Thermoleptolyngbya sichuanensis A183: one gene and its partner. The protein of the gene in region 1 interacts with the protein of each later gene in a pairwise test. Links are inferred from orthologs where the notes say so. Each region holds a gene or a part of one and is shown on either strand. Other genes may lie near its edges.

The links.
Region 2: the proteins of sfsA (region 1) and HPC62_RS10685 interact in binary tests that used the Escherichia coli proteins (3 or more experiments, as listed by UniProt). The link is inferred for Thermoleptolyngbya sichuanensis A183 from one-to-one orthologs.

The regions. Positions count from the first base shown.
Region 1 is NZ_CP053661.1:3,269,056-3,276,635, forward strand. The notes cover bases 3,142-5,969. They hold sfsA (DNA/RNA nuclease SfsA), read left to right. Parts: upstream 3,142-4,075; coding sequence 4,076-4,864; downstream 4,865-5,969. Other genes in these bases: HPC62_RS13635 (metallophosphoesterase), read left to right, coding at 3,142-3,580; HPC62_RS13655 (hypothetical protein), read left to right, coding at 4,919-5,140; HPC62_RS13660 (glycosyltransferase family 4 protein), read left to right, coding at 5,546-5,969. Outside these bases: HPC62_RS13625 (CsgG/HfaB family protein), read left to right, coding at 115-411; HPC62_RS13630 (group I truncated hemoglobin), read left to right, coding at 1,050-1,424; more of HPC62_RS13635, read left to right, coding at 1,865-3,141; more of HPC62_RS13660, read left to right, coding at 5,970-6,628; HPC62_RS13665 (glycosyltransferase), read left to right, coding at 7,528-7,580. UniProt on the Escherichia coli protein: Binds to DNA non-specifically. Could be a regulatory factor involved in maltose metabolism.
Region 2 is NZ_CP053661.1:2,564,368-2,572,059, forward strand. The notes cover bases 2,667-5,606. They hold HPC62_RS10685 (glutamate-5-semialdehyde dehydrogenase), read left to right. Parts: upstream 2,667-3,454; coding sequence 3,455-4,759; downstream 4,760-5,606. Other genes in these bases: bioD (dethiobiotin synthase), read left to right, coding at 2,684-3,370; HPC62_RS10690 (MGMT family protein), read left to right, coding at 4,797-5,117; HPC62_RS10695 (branched-chain amino acid ABC transporter permease), read left to right, coding at 5,274-5,606. In the rest of the region: HPC62_RS10670 (type I secretion C-terminal target domain-containing protein), read right to left, coding at 1-1,099; tatA (twin-arginine translocase TatA/TatE family subunit), read right to left, coding at 2,078-2,248; more of HPC62_RS10695, read left to right, coding at 5,607-6,587; HPC62_RS10700 (ABC transporter ATP-binding protein), read left to right, coding at 6,768-7,523. UniProt on the Escherichia coli protein: Catalyzes the NADPH-dependent reduction of L-glutamate 5-phosphate into L-glutamate 5-semialdehyde and phosphate. The product spontaneously undergoes cyclization to form 1-pyrroline-5-carboxylate.

The DNA of each region.
Region 1 (7,580 bases):
TTACTCAGTACCTTTTCACGGTTGACTGTTGACTCCGTCTCCCTCAGGGCCTATGTTACTGACGTATCAACAGCCGTTGCCATCGGCCGCGAACTCGGCGTTGACTATGTGATTATGGGTTCGGTCACGGAGTTTAATATATCTACCGAAAGGTCAGGGGGTGGATTTTTAGGAATCGGCGTAGGACAGCGGGAAACCACTGCCAATGTCGCGTTAACGGCTCGCATGATCAGCACGGCAGATGGCGCTATCGTGGACACAATGCGTGGGAGAGGCTCGGCGGGCGATCGCTCTTCCAGTGTTTCCATCGTCGGCATTGGCGGCGGCTCTGATAGAAACCGTGAAGATGAGTTAATGAGTCGGGCAGTTGAGCAGGCGATTGCCTCCCTAGTAGAGGATATGAATCGCTAGGTGTATCTCGCCAGGTGTATCTCGCTTGTATCTCACAAAGAGAGGGCTTGATGCTTTGAGCGCGACGCGCCTGGAAAGCCAGCTTCTAAGACAGAACCTAGGCACTGTTTTAAAACTCTCTAGGTCATTGATTGCCCTGAGTCGATCCCCCTCCTTAAAAAGGGGGACTTCCGGAGTGGCCCGGCTCGGTTCCCCCCTTGTTAAGGGGGGCTGGGGGGATCAAACAGAACCTAGGCACTGTTTTAAAACTCTCTTTAAAGCTCTCTAGGTCATTGATTGCCCTGAGTCGATCCCCCTCCTTAAAAAGAGGGACTTCCGGAGTGGCCCGGCTCGGTTCCCCCCTTGTTAAGGGGGGCTAGGGGGGATCAGAGGGTTTTAAAACACGCCCTAGCCAACTCGGACTGCCTGTACCTAAGTCACTGACTTGCTAGAGGAAAGAGGGGTATGCCTCGCAGTGGAGCGTAAAGTGCGCGGCCATTCGAGCTACCCCTTTGTGGTTCTTAGCACAGGGACAGTTATCACAGACTATACAGACTATTCAGAAAGCTCTGGATATTAGGTCAACATTGTTGAATATTTCGGCTTTTCCAAAATACTTTATGGGACATTAAAAACAACCTGCCAGAGGAGACATTTCCATGAACACGCTGTATGAAAAACTGGGTGGCGCGGCGGCGGTGGATTTAGCAGTCGAGAAGTTTTACGAGAAGGTTTTGGCAGACGAGCGGGTTCAACACTTCTTTGCTCATACAGACATGGCACAGCAAAAGCGCCATCAAAAAGCGTTTATGACCTACGCCTTTGGGGGGGCTAATCACTGGAACGGTCGGCCGATGAGAGATGCCCACAGCAGCTTGGTTGCGGAGATGGGGTTAACGGATCACCATTTTGATGCGATCGCCGAAGATCTGGTCGCCACGCTGGTCGAGCTAGAGGTTCCCCAAGCCCTAATTGACGAGGTGGTGGAAATTGTGGGATCTGTTGCCCATCGCAACGATGTTTTGAATCGCTAAAAGTTTTGAATTACTTGATCCAAGAAAGCCAGGACTTACGCACTTGCGATAAGCTCTCTGGATTTTGGACAATTTCTCGCGGGCTGCGCCCGCGAGAAATTGTCCAACTGCGTAAGTCCTAAAGGCAATAACTTGGCGATGAATTTGGCAAAATTGGGGTGAAGAGGCAGGGTGAACGGGTTTTAACTCTGTAAAGTTGATTTGTGTCCTCTTTCCCGATGCCCATCATGTACCCTCAATGGCAACCTTGGAACTTCCTGTGGAATGATTTTCGGAACACTTTTCGGAACACTTTTCGGAACACTGTTCAGAACGCTTTTCAGAACGCTTTTCGGAGCGCTTTTCGGAGCATTTTTTGGAATTCCTTGAGAAATACTTGCCGGAGTATTCAATGGAAAGCCGGATGGAGATCGACTGGGCAGTGGCGATCGCCCCTTCTCATCCTGCTCGTCCTGACGCTGACCTATGGCTGTGTCGTCGCCAATCGCCCCGCTGCCACGCTGCTCACTGACCCGTTTTTGCAACTGCCCACGCCGACCAGCGTGCGCGTTGTCTGGTTTACCGAGTTTGAGGGCGGCGAGCATCGGGTGGAATATGGCGACGGGTTCCAGCAGCGGGCGATCGCCACCACCACAAAGCTATCCCGCGTGCGCGAAGACCAGCGATCGCGCGTCGGCCAGCAGACCGAACCCGGCCAGGTCTATCAGCAGCCCACGCCCCGCGACATCTGGCGGCACGAAGCCGAAGTGACGGGCCTGACACCGGGGCAGCGCATTCCCTATCGCGTCGCCAGCCTGCGGGCCAATGGGCTATTCACACGGGCGATCGCCAGCCGCCCCTTTACCCTGGCTCCCCTGCCACCGCCCGGTACGCCGCTCAAAATCTTGCTCACCTCCGACCACCAGAGTATGCCCATGACCGCCACCAACCTGCAAAAGGTCGTGGAGACAGTGGGACAGGTGGATGCGGTCTTTTTGGCAGGCGACACGGTGAACATCCCCGACCGCGCCTCGGAATGGTTTGATGACAATCGCGGCGGTGCATTCTTCCCCTGCCTCCAGGGTCGCGCCAGCTATTCCCTAGAGCGCAACGGCACTACGCGGGTTTACACTGGCGGCGAAATCATTCAGCACGCGCCGATGTACGTGGCAATCGGCAACCACGAAATCATGGGGCGCTACGGCCGCCTAGATAGCTTGAACGGCGAATTTGAAGACGCGATTCCCCGTGATGTAGCGCTGCGGCTCTACGGCCCCAACGGACTAAACAACACCGCCTTCAGCACCGACACCTACGAAGAAATCTTCAGCCTGCCCCAAAGTCCAGAGGGCGGCGAAACCTACTACGCTACCACCATTGGCGATGTGCGATTGGTATCGCTGTTTGCCACCAACCTGTGGCGCGTGCCCAGCCTAGACCCCTCTGCCAAGGGGCGCTTCCGCGAACCCGAAGCCAAGCTCAATAGCCGCGAAGACTGGGGTTATGGGCAAATTATCTTTGAGCCAATCCGCAAGGGCAGCCCGCAATACAACTGGCTAAAGCAGGAACTGAGCAGCCCGGAGTTCCGGCAGGCCCGCTATAAGATCGTGATGCTGCACCACCCAACCCATACCCTGGGGGATAACGTCGTGCCGCCTTATACCGACCCCATTCGCGTAGTGGAGCGCAACGCCGAGGGCAGCCCTGCGGTGGTTCGCTACGATTATCCAAAGTCGGACGACTATTTGCTGAAGGATGTGATGCCGCTGCTGGAGGCGGCGCAGGCGCAACTGGTGCTGTACGGGCATTCTCACGTCTGGAACCGCTTCCGCTCGCCTGCGGGCCTGCACCTGCTGGAAACCTCCAACGTGGGCAATACCTACGGAGCCTATTGGAAACCGCAGCCCCGGAAGCTGCCCGATCTGAACCCGCAATTCTACAACCTGGAAAACTACGTGACGGCGGGCGATCCGGGGGGGCTGGAACCGATTACGCCGACCCTTGCGCCCGTGACGGGAGATGATGGACAGCCGCTGCCGTTTCTCTCCAGCAACGACATCACCGCCTTCACCATTTTCGACACAGGCACGGGCACCATCAGTAGCTACCGCTTTGACACGCGCACCCCGGATGCGCCTGTGGTCAAGTTCGATGAGTTTCAGCTTGGCGTTGGATAAGGATGTGAAACAAGGGCGAACGATGGGACTCGAACCCACGAATGGCGGAACCACAATCCGCTGCCTTAACCACTTGGCTACGCTCGCCGTACAGTGCCCTCTACAGGCGAATACTAGTATAGCATTTGGCTGATGGGCCTTGTCACAAATTTTGTGCCTTTTGATCTTAGAACTTACGTTGATCTTAGAACTTACGCAGTTGGGCAATTTCTCGCGGGCTGTGTCCGCAAGAAATTGCCCAAAATCCAGAAAGCCTATCGCAAGTGCGTATGCCCTGGGTCTGTTTGATCCTTGTGATCTGGTGTGTGGGAATATCTATGACCCCAACTTCTGACTCAGCTATCCAGTCCGCTATACTAGGGAAGGCGACAACTCGCTTCGGGATGTAGCGCAGCTTGGTAGCGCGCCTGCTTTGGGAGCAGGATGCCGCAGGTTCAAATCCTGTCATCCCGATTTTTCATTTTGAATGGAACTGCAAATTGCTAAAGGCGGGTAGTGGTGCAAACGGACTGGATTTATCCCTATCCGCCTCTTTTGTCTGGCGTGTTGGTTAGGCGCTACAAGCGATTTTTCGCGGACATTGAGCTAGAGAGTGGCGAGATCGTTACAGCGCACTGCCCCAATACCGGGCCGATGACGGGGGTCAATTGCCCTGGCAGTCGCGTGATGGTGTCGCCTAGCAATAACCCGAAGCGATCGCTCGCCTATACCTGGGAACTGATCGAGGTGAACGACAACGGGCCAACGTGGGTGGGGGTGAATACGGCGCTGCCCAACCGCATCGTCCGCTCGGCGCTGGAAGCACGGCTGTTTCCAGAACTGGGCAGCTATCAGCAGATTCGGGGCGAAGTGCCCTACGGACAGGATCAGAAAAGCCGGGTCGATTTTTTATTGACGGGAGCCGCCGATGGGCGACCCGTTTATATCGAGGTCAAAAACACCACCTGGGCGCTGGGCGACCTGGCGCTGTTTCCCGACACCGTGACAGAACGGGGGCAAAAGCATCTGCGAGAGTTGACAGCGCTGCTGCCCCAGGCGCGACCGGTGATGCTGTATTTCATTAATCGAGGCGACTGCACCCGGTTTTCGCCGGGCGATCGCGCTGATCCGGTCTATGGGCAACTGCTGCGGGGGGCGATCGCCCAGGGGTTAGAAGTGCTGCCCTGTCGATTCGAGATTTCGCCTGCGGGTATCCGCTATCTAGGTCTGGCTGAGCTTTGCCTTGAGACGACGCAACCCATCGAAGTTCACACACCCAAGGGCAAACGACGAAAAGCGCCATAACGCAGGGCGAAAAGAGAAAAAATCGAGGAATGGAACAGCGCAAAACGGTAGCAAATGACACGATTAATCGCCTCATTCGTATTTGTCATGATCACCGTTAGAATGCGCCAAGTCAGCCGGTTTCAGTCCAGTGCGATCGCCCAAAAGCCTCTTTGCAAGCAGCTTTCAGGGATTTGGTTTCTATTAGAACAAAATGGAGAGCGATCGCTCGATTCGGATATCCGTATTTGCCACGGTAGAGATATCCGCCTTGCCTCAAACATGAATATTTCTTAAATTCTGTTCTACGCCTCTAGGAACTTCTTAATCCTCCTTGGGGGGCGTGGATCTGCTGTATACATCTGATAAAGTTGCGACACAAGACGAGACATTATGTTGACCGTTAAAAGAAGACCATCCGCAGTTGTGGACATCCGATAAAGAGCAGATAAAGAGCAGAATTGTTGATTTCGCTGAAGCTCAAGATTCAGGGTTCCCTGCCTCTACTCATGTCTATCAACTTTCGCGGAAAATGGTTTTCTAGCTGGTGTCACGCTGGCGGCCGATGCTGCCGACTCGCTTGCTTCCATCGCGCATTTCAGATACAAATTCCTGAGAATTCTTGCTAAATTCCTGCGAATTTCCTAGACCGAATAGCCCAATCAAAACGGCTAGCCATGTTCGTGAAAGGAGAGACAAATTATGCGTATTGCACAAATTGCTCCGCTCTGGGAACGAGTTCCTCCTACCACCTACGGTGGAACAGAGCTGGTGGTGAGCTTGCTCACGGATGAGTTAGTCCGACGGGGGCATGAAGTGACCTTATTTGCTTCAGGAGATTCGATTACGCTGGCGAATCTGGAATCGGTTCATCCTCGTGCGCTGCGGCTCGATAGCACGGTGAAAGAATACGGCATTTACGAAATGCTGGAACTGGCTCAGGTTTACGAACGGGCTGACGAATTCGACATAATTCATTCCCATGTGGGCTGTGCCGCGCTGCCCTATGTAAATCTGGTCAAAACGCCAACCGTCCACACGCTGCACGGCATTTTTACGCCAGACAACGAAAAGATGTTCACCTATGCCCAACGGCAGCCCTACGTGAGCATTTCCAACACGCAGCGGGAGCCGTGCCTGGGACTAAACTATGTTGCCACCGTATACAACGGGATTGATGTAGAGAGCCACAAGTTTCATCCTGTGCCGAATGATCCCCCCTATCTGGCATTTTTGGGGCGGCTGTCGCCCGAAAAGGGAACCCATCACGCCATCGAAATTGCCAAGAAAACGGGCTATCCGCTGAAGATGGCAGGCAAGATCGACGTGGTGGATCGGGAATACTATGAGCAGCAGATTAAGCCCCACATCGATGGCGAACAGATTCAGTATCTCGGCGAGGCCAATCATCAGCAGAAAAATGTGCTGATGGGCGGGGCGATCGCCACGCTGTTCCCCATCACTTGGCGCGAACCGTTTGGGCTAGTGATGGTGGAGTCAATGGCGGCGGGTACGCCTGTCGTGGCGATGGAACTGGGGTCCACGTCCGAAGTGATTGCTCACGGCAAGACGGGCTTTCTCTGCCATTCGGTGGAGGAGTGTGTTGCGGCGATCGCCCAGGTGCCGCAGCTCGATCGTCGGGCCTGTCGAGATCATGTCCAGGCGAACTTCAGTGTGCAGCGCATGACCGATGGCTATGAGCAGGTCTATCGCCAACTGGTGGGCGATCGCACGTTGACCAGTCCGGCAATTTTCAGCCTGCCGCAGCCAAAGCTGGCCGGGTAACCCTTGACCAATAGCAGGGGTTATAGCAAGGGTTGAGGAGCGAACTCTGCCCTAAGATCGAAGCCTCAACCCTTCAAACGTGCAATGCTTTGAAGTTGAGTTGCAACTCTTATATCTGTAGCGCCGCTTATAGCGCTTCTGTAGTGCCGCAGGGATGGCAGTCTATCCGGGTTGCCGCAGAGTTGGCTTCCAAACCACAAGATAAGGTTGACCCTGGTCAAGTCAGGTCCCAGTTTGAGTTCAGCCCATGTTAGCCCAGGGTCAGCACAGAATCAGCACAGGGTGCGAGCCGCCTGCATCGGGTTCTGGTTTTGTAAATTGCAGGGTTTGCAAATTGCAGGGTTTGTAAATTGCAGAGTTGGTTTTGTAAAGCGTCGTGCTTTCTTTGCACTTTAGTCCGGGAACGCAATTCCCGCGCTTGAAGTAGTCTAAGTTCCCCTGATGATGGCGCTTTGACTGTGATGGCGCTTTGACTGATGACGCTTTGACGTGTTTCCCTTCGCGCTACAGACATTTTGCCTTGCAGATGTATTGCAAGGTGATACGCCGACTACAGGCGGTTCGTCCCTCGCGTGTTCCTGATTTTTTCGTTCACCCCTTCCGAGACATCGCTCATGTCGTGACCTAGCACATTGTTGGCGTACCTCTGCTCTATACAATGCCCCTGGAGAAAAACTTAAAAAGCAGCACGCTCGATACAGCGTTTAATCGCTCCACACGGCACAATATGGCAGTGTAAAGGAACCCTAACGAACATCACGGCTTATTTCAGGATTGTTAGCGGTTCGCCGATGGTTCACTGGCGAGGTCAGACCAACCGGACAGGAAGATCCTATCCTAGCTAGAGGGTTGGCTTGGCTGCGGTGTCCGGTACGATATCCAAGTCTACGAGGTTAGCAATGTCCCAGACCCCTCCCGTATCCCAATCGCGTCATCCTAGGGCAACGTTTTC
Region 2 (7,692 bases), 710 kb from region 1 along the record:
CCGCCAGCACCAAAATCTTGCCATTGGGCTGCACCAACACCTTCTTTGCCGTGCTGTTATTGCCCAAACTGGTCGTGACGCGCCCATTGCCGTCAAAGCTAGAGTCGAGGCTGCCGTCTCGGTTGTATCGCGCCAGGGCGACCCGTCCGCCGCTCGTCCCTGCCACCAAAATCTTGCCATCCGACAGCAGCACCGCATCCGTCACCGCATCCACGGTGGTAAAGAAGCCGCCAAAATCAGTAGTTCGCACGCCCGATCGCCCAAAGCTGCGGTCGAGAGACCCGTCGGAGTTATAACGGGCGATCGCAAAATCATCGCTACTCGTCCCCACGGCGATCAGCTTGCCGTCATTTTGCAGCAGCACCCGTTGAGCAATTGAAAACGTCGTGCCGCTGCCGATGCGCGTCCGCACAATGCCCCGACTGCCAAAGTCTCGATCGAGCGACCCATCCGTGCGATAGCGCACCAGCGCAAACGCCGATCCGTCGGTGCCCGCAACCACAATCTTGCCGTCATTTTGTAGCAGCCCGTCGCTAACCTGCGCCGTGGCACCCAGGTTGGTCGAATTGCGCCCATTGCTATCAAAACTGGTGTCGCGAGAACCGTCCGTGCGATAGCGGGCCACTGCAAAGCTGTTGCCGCTAAAGGTGCTGCTGCTTTGGCCAATCACCAGAATGCGACCGTCGTTTTGCAGCAACACTTTTTGAACCGTTTCTGTAGCCCCAAAGTTGGTAGACTGGCGGCCATTTCCGGCAAAGGAACTGTCAAGCGAACCGTTGAGGTTGAAGCGGACAATGCCAAAATCGCCATCGCTGTCGCCCACCATGATGAGCTTGCCGTCAGATTGCAGCACTGCATCGCGCAAAACCTGCGTGCCGCTGAAGTTCAGCACGGTTCTGCCGTTGCCCGCAAAGCTATTGTCCAGGGAACCATCCGCCGTCAGCCTGGCCGCCGAAAAGCTGCCACTGCTGTCGCCCAGCGCCAGAATTTTGCCATCGGCTTGAACCAGCACTCTGCGGGCCTGGTCGAGCCCATCTAGCCCAAAGGTGATGCGGCCGTTGCCATTGAAGGTGGTATCGAGTTTTCCGGGAGTTGACATACAGAAAGGAAAGTTTGGGTGAAAAGTGACTGAAGGGACGTGCGCTTTGAGATTAGGAAATCAGAAACGGAGGGAAAGCAGCGCCAAAAATAAAGAAGTGTAAAAGCTAATAAAGCTAATAGAGAAACGGGTAGAGGAGGCAGTTAGCCTCGCCGCCTCATGTTTTAGCGCGTGTGGGTCAGTTTGCTGTATCACCTGACAGCATGATTTCCAAAAACTGCTCGATCACAGGATCAATTGCCTGTCATGTTTTGGAGGAGCCTCGATTTTTCCAGCGAAAGCGCTAGAGGACGGAACATATGATGGATTTGGGCGATCGCAGGTTCCCGCTCGCTCCCCAATGCATGAGGGTTTCTGTTGGAAAAGCCTGTTGGAAAAATCTGTTGGAAAAGATGGGCAATGTTCCCAAGGGGTGACTGCTGATCGTAGTTAGTACGAAATCAGGGCGACGTTCCCAAGGGGTGATTGCTTATCGTAATCAGCATGAGAGCTAATTTATGAAGCAAATCTTAAGAAGCCTGAAACTCTTGGCATGTGTGGCTTTGAGGTCATGTTTGCCCAGGAAAAGCGGTTTCTCGGAAATCCTTGATTAACAAGGCTTTCAGGCTCCTTTACAAATTAGCTCTGAAATCAGTATCAGCATGAAATCAGTACGAAACCAGTTATTCAACGCGATAAGCACAAGACTGCCCCGCCGCACGATGATGGCTTCTCGAACGGGACTAACCTGCCGCACTGCCAAAAGCACTTACAGCATTCCTAGCAGAACCGCCCCTGACTCTACGGCAGGGTTCAGCAGCTTTATGGTTTCTATGGCTTTTTTTCAAAAGTCCCTCTCCCAGAGTGGGAGAAGGATTTAGGGTGAGGGTTACAAAAGTGGGATGAACTCTATCGGGTGCATCTGGCAATCGCTCAAGCAGTTCTCGAATTGCCTCTGAGGTAATGCCACTTTGACCGGCCAAATCTGGACTTTGGGGGCTATTCTTCCGGTTCGCGATCGCCCTCTTCGTCTACTCCGTTCATCCCCTCCTTGAAGCCCCGCAGCGTCTTGCCCAAAGCCCCGCCTAGTTCAGGGATCTTTTTAGGCCCAAAAATAAGAATCGCAACGACTGCAATAATGGCAACCTCGGGCCAGCCCAAACCAAACATAACGCTCTCCTGCCAGTCATTCTGTCCCCACTATACGGGAATTGTCGGGCATCGCGTCGCCAATCTGGGAACCGCCCGAAGCGCCCAAAGTGCCGCCATTGCAGACAAAACCTCCAAAACCTCCAAAACCTCCAGAAGGCGCTTAACCCATGCAGGTAGAAGCCTATAGCCTACGCAGGTATGGGCATCCTCAACACTGGTTCTAGAGACAGCTTGACCGCTGCGATATAATGTAGGTTTTCGCTGGGAAAGGTTCTGTCCCAGTTTTTTATCCAGCAGGACTTACACACTCGCGATAAGTTTTCTGGGCTTTGGACGATTTCTCGCGGGCACAGCTTATGATAAATCGTCCAACTGCGTAAGTCCTATCCAGTTTGCTAGCTTGAGTTAGCAACTGGAACGTGTCTTTTTGGAAATGGTCACTAGGAGTTGGTTTTGAGCGCGCTTTTGATTGCAGCGACGGATTCAGATACGGGAAAAACGGTGCTGATTTCGGCACTGGCGGCCTACTGGCAAGCTCACAGCGGCGGGCGATCGCTCGGCATTATGAAACCTGTGCAGTCTGGCAAGGGCGATCGCGAACTCTATCAGCGCCTCTTCCCACTCAACCAGTCCATTAGCGAGATCAACCCCATCCACTTTGACTCGCCCCTAGCGCCGCCCATCGCTGCCGAAAAAGAAGGCCGCAACATCAACCTAGACAGCGCGTGGCACACCTTTGAAACTCTTTCTAAACAAAAAGACTGGGTGCTGGTCGAGGCGCTGGGCAGCCTCGGTTCGCCCGTCACCCACGAAACCACCGTTGCCGACCTCGCTTGGGACTGGCGCATTCCCACCGTCCTGGTGGTTCCGGTGAAGCTGGGGGCAATTGGGCAAGCGGTCGCCAATGTCGCCCTCGCCCGCCAGGCCCGCGTCCATGTCAAGGGCATTGTGCTAAACTGCATCGCGCCCTGCACCCAGCAGGAGATTGACGACTGGGCCCCTGCCGACCTGATCCAGTCCCTCACCCAGGTTCCCATCCTCGGCCTGATTCCCCACCTGCCCGACCCCACCGACCTCGGCCGCCTCACCCAAGTCGCCTCTGACCTAGCGCTGGAGCGGCTGATGCCAATAAAAGGCTAGTAGGTAACAAGTAGGTAATAAGGTAGGTAATAGCGCAGGCAAGCCTCCCAAAATCCAAAATCCAAACTCCAACCCTCCACTCCCATGCTCACCTCCACTCCCGACCTCAAAACCCTGGCCCAGCAGACCCGTTCGGCGGCACGGCGGCTAGCAGCGCTGTCGGGCGAGGCGCGAAATCAGGCAGTTGGGGCGATCGCCCTTGCCCTAGAAGCCGCCGCCCCAGAAATTCTGGCGGCCAACGCGGCGGACTGCGCGGCGGCGCTAGAGGAAGGACTGGCAAAACCGCTTTACGGGCGGCTCAAGCTGGATGAAACCAAGCTGCGTGGCGTGATTGCCGGAGTGCGCGATGTGGCACGGCTGGCCGACCCGGTGGGTCAGGTGCAGCTTCATCGAGAACTAGACACCGGGCTGGTGCTAAAGCGGATCACCTGTCCGCTGGGCGTGCTGGGCGTGATTTTCGAGTCGCGGCCCGACGCGCTGGTGCAAATTGCGTCGCTGGCCATCAAGTCGGGGAACGGAGTCATCCTCAAGGGCGGGCGGGAAGCGGTGCGCTCCTGCGAGGCGCTGACGAAGGCGATTCACCAGGGGCTGAGTTCGGTAGACCTGGACCCAGCGGTGGTGCGCCTGCTGACGACGCGGGAGGAAACGGTGGCACTGCTGGGGTTGGATCAAGAGGTGGATTTGATCATTCCACGGGGTTCCAACGCCTTTGTGCGGTTTGTGCAGGAGAACACTCGGATTCCGGTGCTGGGCCATGCCGACGGCATCTGCCACCTATACGTCGATCGGGCGGCCGACGTGGCCCAGGCGGTGGCGATCGCCCTTGATGCCAAAACCAACTATCCCTCCGCCTGCAATGCCATTGAGACGCTGCTGGTGCATGAGGCGATTGCGCCAAAGTTTCTCCCTGCAATGGTTCCGGTCTTCCAGTCCGCAGGCGTAGAACTGCGCGGCGACGACCGGACACAAGCCCTAGTCGGCGCTGCCATCGAGCCTGCCACGGAAGCAGACTGGGCAACGGAATACGGCGATCTGGTTCTGGCGATTCGCGTGGTGGATTCGCTAGAAGCGGCGATCGCCCACATCAACACCTACGGCTCCCGGCACACCGAGGCGATCGCCACACAAGATGACGCAGCCGCCGCCACGTTTATCTCTCAAGTAGACGCAGCGGGCGTGTTTCACAACTGCTCCACCCGCTTTGCCGACGGCTTCCGTTACGGCTTTGGTGCAGAAGTCGGCATCAGCACCCAGAAAATGCCGCCCCGCGGCCCCGTGGGGCTAGAAGGTCTGGTGACCTATAAGTACCAGTTGCTGGGCAATGGGCATATCGTCAACACCTACAGCGGCGAACACGCCCGCCCCTTCACCCACCGCGACCTCGCCTGAGCCGCCATCCTCACTTCTGCGCTCACCCCGGAAACTGATGAACACCTACCAGGTGATCTACGACATCGTGCGGCAGATTCCTTACGGGCAAGTCGCCACCTATGGGCAAATCGCTGACCTGGCGCAACTCTACGGCAAGGCGCGGCTGGTGGGCTATGCGCTCTATCGGGTTGATATGCAAAATTCCGACATTCCCTGGCACCGCGTCATCAATGCCAAAGGCGAAGTATCGGAATCCCCCCTGCGCTACGGCACAGACTATTTGCAGCGATCGCTCCTAGAAGCCGAGGGCATCGAGTTTAGCCCAGAAGGAAAGGTGGATTTGCGGAAATATTTGTGGCGGCCGGGGGGAGAGTGACGGAAGGAAGAAGGAAGAACGAAAAGGGAAGAAGGAAGAAGGAAGAACGGAAAGGGAAAAACGTTTCATTTTTCGCTCTTCGTTTTTCGTTTTTTCCATCTCTCCCTCCTCTTCCCCGACCTGCTATTCTTCAAGAAAGCTAATTCCCGACTGCTCATGGAAGGGTTTGTTGTCTCTCTGGTCATCTTTGCGGCAATTTTTGCCATTTTTGCTCTGGGGTTGAATCTTCAATGGGGGTTCACGGGGCTAATTAACTTTGGGCAGGTCGCGTTTATGACCATTGGAGCCTACGCGACGGTGCTGCTCAGCTTGCGGGGGGTGCCGCTGTGGTTGGGGGCGCTGATCGGCGCAGGGCTGGCAGCGCTGTTGGGGCTGGGCATTGGTTTGGCGACGCTGCGCCTGCGGGAAGATTATCTGGCAATTGTTACCATTGGCGTGGCCGAGATGGTGCGCCTGATTGCCGAAAACGAGGCCTGGCTGACACGCGGTACGTTTGGACTCCAAAGCTTTCCGCTGCCGCTGGCGAATTGGAACCCCAACTGGCTGGGGCGATCGCTCATGGTGGCAATGCTAACGGCGATCGCCGGGTTGGCCTACTGGCGGTTCTGGCGCTGGCTGCGGCAAACCGTGAAGTCTATTCCTCCGGCGCATCTGACCAACGGCGTGGCCCTGTCGCTAGGCTACCTGCTGTCTCTGACGCTGCTGGTGATTGGGCTGGGCTACGCCTCCAGCACGCTCAAGCAACTAGGCACGGTTCCCTACTGGCTGCTGGGGGTGCTGCTGCTGGGGGCAATGGTGGCACTGGTGTGGTTTTATGTGTGGCTGGGAGCGTTGGCCAAGACCAGAATTCCTGCCTGGTCTAACAGCTTGGGAACGGTGGCGGCGTTGGTCTGCGCGGCGCTGGGCCTCTGGGTCTATGGCTACTCGGCCTCGGCGCTATATCACTACGACCGCAATCCCAGCAAGGCAGGGCTGATGCTGATCTCGGTGGTGCTGCTGGCGGTGATTTTTTGGGCATTAGAACGACTCGTGCGATCGCCCTGGGGTCGCGTCCTCAAAGCCATCCGAGAAGACGAAGCCGTCGCCCGCGCTCTGGGCAAAAACGTCTTTGCCTACAAGCTGCAATCCCTGGCGATCGGCGGCTTCTTGGCCGGCATTGCGGGGTCCCTCTACGCCTGGCAGCTCACCACGGTCTATCCCGATAACTTCCAGCCCCTCGTCACCTTCAACGCCTGGACGATCGTTGTCCTCGGCGGCGCAGGCAACAATGTAGGCACGATTTTGGGAGCCGCCATCTTCTGGGGCTACCAGACCGTCACCCGCTTCTTTTTGCGCGATGTAATTCCCCTCGACGATGCCCGCCTTGGCGCATTCCGCATCATGCTCATCGGTCTGCTGCTGATGGTTCTGATGGTGTGGCGACCGCAGGGCATTTTGGGCAACAAAGATGAGCTAACCCTTGGGAAGTAGGGAGGAAAGAGAGAAAAACGAAGAACGAAAAACGAAGAACGAAGAACGAAGAACGAAGAATGAAGAACGAAGAATGAAGAATGAAGAATGAAGAATGAAGAACGAAGAACGGAACCTCTTCCCTCTTCGTTCTTCTCTCTTCTCTCTTTCCCCCTATTCCTCCAACATCCCACCCCCCTCATGGCTCTCCTGACGGCAACCCAACTTACCAAAACCTTCGGCGGCATCCGGGCGGTGGATGCGGCCTCGATCGAAGTGCCAGAGGGCAGCATCACCGGGCTGATTGGGCCGAACGGGGCGGGCAAGACGACGCTGTTTAACCTGCTGTCGATGTTTTTGCGTCCAGACAGCGGCGAAGTGCAGTTTGCTGAGGAGCCGATTCACGAGCTACAGCCGCATCAGGTGGCGCAGCGGGGGCTGGTGCGGACGTTTCAGGTGGCGCGGGTGTTGTCGCGGCTGTCGGTGCTGGAAAACATGCTGCTGGCGGCCCAAGAGCAGACGGGCGAAAAGTTTTGGAATGTGTGGTGGCGATCGCCCCGCATTGCCCAGGAAGAAGAAGCACAGCGCGAGTATGCCTGGAACATCCTGGAATCCATCGGTCTGGCGCACAAAGCCCATGACTACGCGGGTTCTCTATCGGGCGGACAGCGCAAGCTGCTGGAGTTGGGGCGGGCGCTGATGGTCAAGCCCCGGCTGATTTTGCTGGATGAACCCGCCGCAGGCGTAAATCCGACGCTGATCAACCAGATTTGTGAACATATCCAAGCGTGGAACCGTCAGGGCATCACCTTCTTGGTGATTGAACACAATATGGACGTGGTGATGTCACTGTGCGATCGCGTCTGGGTGATGGCAGAAGGACGCAACCTGGCATCGGGCACCCCCGAAGAAGTGCAGAACAATCCGCTGGTGCTAGAAGCCTACTTGGGTCAATAGCCCACGATTGCAAATGTCTCTAATGTCTTTCACGTCTGGGCACCTCGATTAATTGCCTTATTGAGAATTTTAGGAGCCTGAAAATCTCGTTTTCTCGTAGCCATTCTCAAGAGAATCTGAATTTTTCGAGGTGCCCGTCTATTACCAATCTATTACCAATAGGGCTTAC